Linked DNA regions of Pelobacter seleniigenes DSM 18267. The protein of the gene in region 1 interacts with the protein of each later gene in a pairwise test. Links are inferred from orthologs where the notes say so. Each region holds a gene or a part of one and is shown on either strand. Other genes may lie near its edges. The genes, in order: trkA and N909_RS0102080.

Region 1 (3,216 bases):
GCCGAGCTTGACCAGGCGGATCGCACGGGGATGAATCAGCCGGAACAGTTGGACCTGGGCATGCTTGAACAACAGCAGAATCCGCGCGACCTTCATACCGCCACCAGTCGAGCCGGCGCAGCCGCCGACAAACATCAGCAGCACCAGAATATACTGGGTCACCACCGGCCAGAGTTCGAAATCAGCGGTCCCGAAACCGGTGGTGGTGATAATCGAGGCCACTTGGAAAGATGAATAACGCAGGTTTTCCACCAGGCCGCGGTAGACATCTTCGGACCAGTTGAAGTACATGACCACCGCCGTGGCAACCACAATGATGCCCAGATAGACGCGCAATTCCTCGCTGCCGAAGAAATCCCGCACCCGCCCGCGCAGCACCTGGAAATGCAGGGCAAAGTTGACCCCGGCCAGAATCATGAACAGGGTAACGACCGCATCGATATAGCCGCTGTTATACGCCCCGACCGACGCGTTGCGGGTGGAAAACCCGCCGGTTGCGAGGGTGGCAAAGGAATGACAGAGGGCATCAAAGAAGGACATCCCGCCAAACATCAGCAGGACGGTCTCCACCGAGGTGAGCAGAAAATAGACCCCCCAGAGCATCTTGGCGGTGTCCTGGATGCGCGGTTTCAGCCGATCGGCCGTCGGTCCGGGGACCTCGGCCTTGAACAGCTGCATACCGCCGACCCCGAGCATCGGCAGAATGGCCAGGGACAGCACAATGATCCCCATTCCGCCCAGCCAGTGGGTCAGCGCCCGCCAGAACAACAGGCTCGGCGGCAGATGTTCGATCTCGCGCAGGATGGTCGAACCGGTGGTGGTAAAGCCGCTCATGGTCTCGAAAATCGCATCCAGCGGTGAAGGGATCGCCCCGGCCAGCAGATAGGGCAAAGCTCCGAATACGGCAAAGACCGTCCAGCCGAAGGTGACCACGGCAAAGCCTTCCCGGACCGACAGTTCCTGAGGGCTCCGGCAGGCAGCCATAATCAAACCGCCAACCCCGCAGCAGATCAGGGCGGAAATAACAAACGCGGACCAGACACCATCCTGATAGTAGAGGGAGAAGGGCAGCGGGATAAACAGGGTTGCGCCCAGAAAAAGCAGCAGCGAACCGAGGATGCGCAGGGTCAGCAGCAGGTTCATTCAGGCAAAAAACCTTTCCACTTTCTGCAGCGCCTCAGGCAAGGTGAAAATCACCACCCGATCCCCTGCTTCCAGGGTGCTGTCGCCGGTCGGGATATCATACTTGTCGCCCCGCACGATCGCTCCGATAATGGCCCCCCTGGGGAAATGCAGCTCCTGCAGGGTGCGGCCATGCAGGCCACTGTCTTTCTTGATCTCCAACTCGAGAACTTCGGAATTGCTCCCCTCCACCGCGGTCAGGGAGATGATGTCGCCGCGCCGAACGAATTTCAGGATCGCCCCGGCGGCGGCCAGGCGCGGCGAAATGCAAGCGTCGATGCCGAGCTCGGTGGCCAGGCCGATCAATTCCGGCTGGCTGACCAAGGCCAGGGTTCGCCGAGCCTTGTGCTGTTTGGCCAGCAGACAGGTCAGAATATTGGTCTGGTCATTGTCGGTGACCGCAATAAAAACTCCGGCCTCCGCCAACCCTTCGTCGAGCAAGGTTTCGACATCCAGCCCCTCCGCATTGATGACCACGGCCTTATGCAGTTGTTCGGCCAGCTTGTAGCAGCGGTCTTCATCTTTCTCGACCAGTTTGGTCTGAAAATTGAGCTTTTCCAGGTTCTGGGCCACCTGCAGGCCGATCCGACTGCCCCCGAGGACAAACGCCCTGCGCACCCGACGCTGATCGATCCCTTCGGCCTGTAACAGGTAGTTGATGGCGGGCAGCTCCGGTTGTGGCGCAAAGATATAAATGCGGTCCCCGTCCTGGATGACATCGTCACCGCGGGGGATGATGGTGGTATTGCCGCGACTGATGGCCACCACCACAAACCGGTACATGCCGCGCAGTTCGCCGAGTTCGGCCAGGGACAGATCGCAGAGCGGACTCTCCGGGCCAATCCGGTAACCCTGGAAGAGGATTTGCCCTTCGGCGAATTCGGCAACGTCAAAGGCCTTGGAGTTGCAGGCGAGTTTGGTCAGCTCATCAGCGACCGCGTCTTCCGGGTTGATGAGCAGATCGATCCCCAGTTTTTCCTTGGAGAGAACCGCCTTATGGCTGGTGTATTCGATATTCTTGGTCCGGGCGACCAGCACCCCGACCTGATATTCGCGGGCCAGCAGGCAGGCGAGGATATTAACTTCATCGATATTGGTGACGGCGATAAAAATTTCCGCTTCCTTAATCCCGGCCTGTTCAAGGATTTCGGCGCTGGCCCCGTTACCGACCACCCCCATGACATTCAAGCGATCCTGAGCACGCTGCACGATCTCTTCGCTCTGATCAACCAGGGTCACTTCATGCCCTTCACGGGATAACCGGTCACACAGAAAGTAACCGACCTGCCCGGAACCGACGATAAGAATTTTCATAAGTTATCTCGTCCCTAGCGCTTTTTGCCATCACCCAACAGTTCGTCAAGATCGCATAAATTCACATTTTGTGCAATAATCCCCCACTGGTGAAGAGTATAAACAAAGGGAGCAAGAGTGGACTTTTTTCTGGATATCGATGAAAGCCGGATCAGGCAGGAACGTGCCAAAGCACGTGAATTACGCAAGCAGAACTGGTGGAAGAACAAGATTGCCAAAGGGATCTGTCATTATTGCGGGAAAGCCGTTCCCCCCAAAGAGCTGACCCTCGATCATATCGTGCCCCTGGTTCGCGGCGGCCGCAGCAGCAAAGGCAACTGTGTGCCCGCCTGCAAGGAATGCAACAGCCAGAAGCAGAGCATGCTGCCGATTGAGTGGGAGGACTATCTCCAGAGGTTGAAAGCTCAAGACAGCTAGGTCACGGAGGTCACTCGCGTCCCGTATGGCGACCGCAAACACCTCCGGGTTAGGGTCCGGCATCACCCCAGATGCCGCCGACTTGAGCCCCACATTCAGGACAGCAGCTGGCTGTCGTCACCCGCATCAGCCCAACCCTGAAGCCATCTCGTTCAATCAGCACCGCCCCGCAACCCGGGCACCGGGTTTGCGTCTTCTGCGCCAGGTTCCCCGGATAAATATACTGCAGCCCGGCCGCGCGACCGATTTCGACCGCCTCCAGAATGGTCTGCGGCGGAGTCGGCGGGCGGTCGTTCTGTTTGT
Region 2 (3,313 bases), on another replicon or contig:
ATCTCCGATCTCGATCCCCGACCGGGGCGGGCCTACAATGAAGAAGAGGTCCATTACATCGTTCCGGATATCTTCGTACATAAGGTTGGTGACGAATATGTGGTCACCCAGAATGACGAGGGCCTGCCAAATCTGCGCATCAACTCCTTTTATCGCAACGCCCTGACCGATTCGAATGCGGTCGACAAAAAGGCCGGTGAATATATTCAGGATAAAATGCGTAGCGCGGTCTGGTTGATCAAGAGTATTCATCAGCGCCAGCGCACCATCTACAAAGTCACAAAAAGCATCGTCAAATTTCAAAGAGAGTTTTTCGACCATGGCATCGAATACCTCAAGCCTCTGGTGTTAAGGGATGTCGCAGAGGACATCGAGATGCACGAATCCACGGTCAGCAGGGTCACGACCAATAAATATGTGCAGACTCCACAGGGGCTTTTTGAACTGAAATTCTTTTTCAATAGCGGCATCAATACCGCCGATGGTGATGCCGTTGCTTCCGAAAGCGTGAAGAGCAAAATCAAAGAGATCATTGCCGCAGAAGATCCGAAGAAGCCCTATTCCGATCAGAAAATTGTTGCCTTGTTGAAAGACCAGGATATCAATATCGCTCGACGGACAGTCACCAAATACCGGGAAATGCTCGGGCTCGGTTCCTCGACGGAACGAAAACGGCTGTTTTGAATACGGATTAGGAATTCTGTTGCGGATAGAAGGATGTCTCAGGCGCCATTCTACGCTATAATCCAAAGAAGAGCCTGGCACTAGGCCGGAGCCTGTTACCGCAAGGAGGTTGTCTTATGCAAATTGCCGTTACCTTCCGTCATATGGAAAGCAGTGATGCCGTTCGTAGCTATGTGGAAGAGAAACTGGCCCGGGTCAAAAAGTATATTGACGAGCCGATTGACGCTCAAGTTGTTTTATCCGTTCAGAAAAAAATCTATCACCGTGCTGAAGTGACCATGGTGGCCAAGGGCCTGACCATGAAAAGCATGGAAGAAAAAGATGATATGTATGCTGCCATTGATCTGATGGTCGATAAAATTGAACGGCAGCTCAAAAAGTACAAGGAAAAATTAAAAGAACATAAAGGAACCACGGCCAATCAGCGGCTGGTTGAAAAATCGATTATCTCGGGACCGAGTGTTGATGACGGAGGCGGCAATCCGGAAATTATCCGCAGCCATTCGTTTTTTGTCAAACCGATGTCGGTTGAAGAAGCGGTGATGCAGATGGACCTGCTGGACAAAGAGTTCCTGGTTTTTACCGATGACCATTCCGAGGAGATGAATGTGGTTTACCGTCGCAAAGATGGCAACTACGGTTTGATCGTTCCTCAAGGAAGTTAACCATATTTGTGGATGCGGGTCTTTTCCCAGAAATGGGAAAAGACCCGTGCTTTTTTATTGCTGACCGAATAAGATTGTGATTATGAACATTTCTGAACTACTGAATCCCCAGGCTATCGTCGCTGATCTTAAGGCCAAGGACAAGACCGGAACTCTTGCCGAACTCACGGACGCGCTGATTGACTGTGAGCCCTCTCTGAACCGCGATGAGGTTATTGCTGTTCTGGAGGAGCGTGAAAAACTTGGCAGCACCGGGATCGGTGATGGGGTCGCCATTCCGCACGGCAAACTGGCGGGAATCCCGGAGCTGAAGCTGGTGTTCGGCCGGAGCAAGGGCGGGGTCGATTTTGAGTCGATGGATGGCCAGCCGGCCTACCTGTTTTTTCTGCTGATCGCTCCAGAGGAGTCCGTAGGCGTTCATCTGAAAACCCTGGCCAGGATTTCCAAGCTGCTGAAAGACTCCAAGGTGAGAAAAAAATTACTGGACGCTGCCGATCAGGATGCGATTTACCAGATTATTCTTGAAGAAGAGGGCTAACCTTCCTGATGCTTGCCTCCCGAATCCGCTAACTTTTTTAGGGCCATGCCCGTGGTTGATTGAATCCGAACCTTATGCCGAAGCTTTCGATACAGGACATTCTCGATGAAAAGGAAGCCGGTCTGAACCTGGAGCTGTTGGCCGGGGGGGCTGGCTTGGACAACTGTGTCTCCGTGCCAAGGATTCAAAAACCCGGCCTTGCGCTGGCCGGTTACATGAGCAGTCTGCATCCGGACCGGGTCCAGGTTTTGGGGACAACCGAACTGAGCTTTCTGGCGCATATGCCGGAAGAGAAAGCCCGCGAGCAGGTTCGAAAGCTGTGTCAATACCAGCTTTCCTGCCTGGTGATTACCAAAGGCCAGGAGGTTCCCGACTATCTCCTCGAAAGCGCCAATGCCGGGCGCACTCCGTTGTTGCGGACCGACCATCTCAGCTCCCATTTTATTTCCCTGATCACGCGTTTTCTCGAGGAACGGTTACTGCCGACCTCAACCCTGCACGGGGTTCTGCTCGATGTCCTCGGCATGGGGGTCCTGATTCAGGGGAAAAGCGGGATCGGCAAAAGCGAGTGCGCGCTGGAACTGATTTTACGTGGTTTTCGCCTGGTGGCGGATGATGTTGTCAAGGTCAGATTCAAGCTGCCTTCCGTTGTTTTCGGCGAAGGGATGGATCTGCTGCCTCACCATATGGAGGTTCGGGGGCTCGGTATCCTCAATATCAAACATCTGTTCGGGGTCGCGGCAATTCGCGGGCGGAAAAAAATCGATCTGGTTGTGGAACTGGTCGAGTGGGAGGATGATAAGGAGTACGACCGCCTGGGGATGGAGGATCAAACCTTCAACCTGCATGGGGTTGAGCTTCCGTTTGTCCGTATCCCCGTGGCACCGGGGCGAAATATCAGCACCATTGTCGAAGTTGCAGCGCGGAACCAACTGCTCAAAGAAATGGGTTATCACAGCGCCCGCGAATTTCAGGAATTGTTGGAAAAACGTATGGCTGAAGCGGCCCACCTGCACTCCCATTCGATTATCGGAGATGATTTGGAATGAGCCAGCGGCTGGTCATTATCACCGGGCTTTCCGGCTCCGGAAAATCGACGGCGGCGCGTGTACTTGAAGATCAGGGCTTTTTCGTAGTCGACAATCTGCCCCTGGTGATGCTGCCGGATTTTTTGCGGCGCGCTGAAGAAGGGCTGAATGCCGAATCTGACCTTGCGGTGGTCATTGATGTCCGTAATCGCGGTTTTCTGGTTGACCACGCCAGGATTTTTCAGGGGTTGGAAGAGGCCGGCTATCAGCTGGATATCCTGTTTTTCGAAGCCGCCGATGAGGTCCTGCAGCGCCGCTACTCGGAAACCCGCCGTTCTCATCCGTTGGCCCATTCGGAGTCGGTCCAGGCCGGGGTTCAGAGGGAGCGACAATATCTG

Evidence for each region.
Region 2: the proteins of trkA (region 1) and N909_RS0102080 interact in binary tests that used the Escherichia coli proteins (3 or more experiments, as listed by UniProt). The link is inferred for Pelobacter seleniigenes DSM 18267 from one-to-one orthologs.

Annotation. Positions count from the first base shown.
Region 1 is NZ_JOMG01000002.1:133,454-136,669, forward strand. Bases 321-3,216 are described here. They hold trkA (Trk system potassium transporter TrkA), read right to left. Parts: upstream 2,497-3,216; coding sequence 1,144-2,496; downstream 321-1,143. Other genes in these bases: N909_RS0103255 (TrkH family potassium uptake protein), read right to left, coding at 321-1,143; N909_RS0103265 (HNH endonuclease), read left to right, coding at 2,614-2,913; amrS (AmmeMemoRadiSam system radical SAM enzyme), read right to left, coding at 2,963-3,216. Outside these bases: more of N909_RS0103255, read right to left, coding at 1-320. UniProt on the Escherichia coli protein: Part of the constitutive potassium transport systems TrkG and TrkH. May regulate the transport activity of TrkG and TrkH systems. Binds to NAD(+) and NADH.
Region 2 is NZ_JOMG01000001.1:469,006-472,318, reverse strand. The notes cover bases 167-3,159. They hold N909_RS0102080 (PTS sugar transporter subunit IIA), read left to right. Parts: upstream 167-1,431; coding sequence 1,432-1,887; downstream 1,888-3,159. Other genes in these bases: rapZ (RNase adapter RapZ), read left to right, coding at 2,933-3,159; hprK (HPr(Ser) kinase/phosphatase), read left to right, coding at 1,962-2,936; hpf (ribosome hibernation-promoting factor, HPF/YfiA family), read left to right, coding at 801-1,349; rpoN (RNA polymerase factor sigma-54), read left to right, coding at 167-684. In the rest of the region: more of rpoN, read left to right, coding at 1-166; more of rapZ, read left to right, coding at 3,160-3,313. UniProt on the Escherichia coli protein: Seems to have a role in regulating nitrogen assimilation.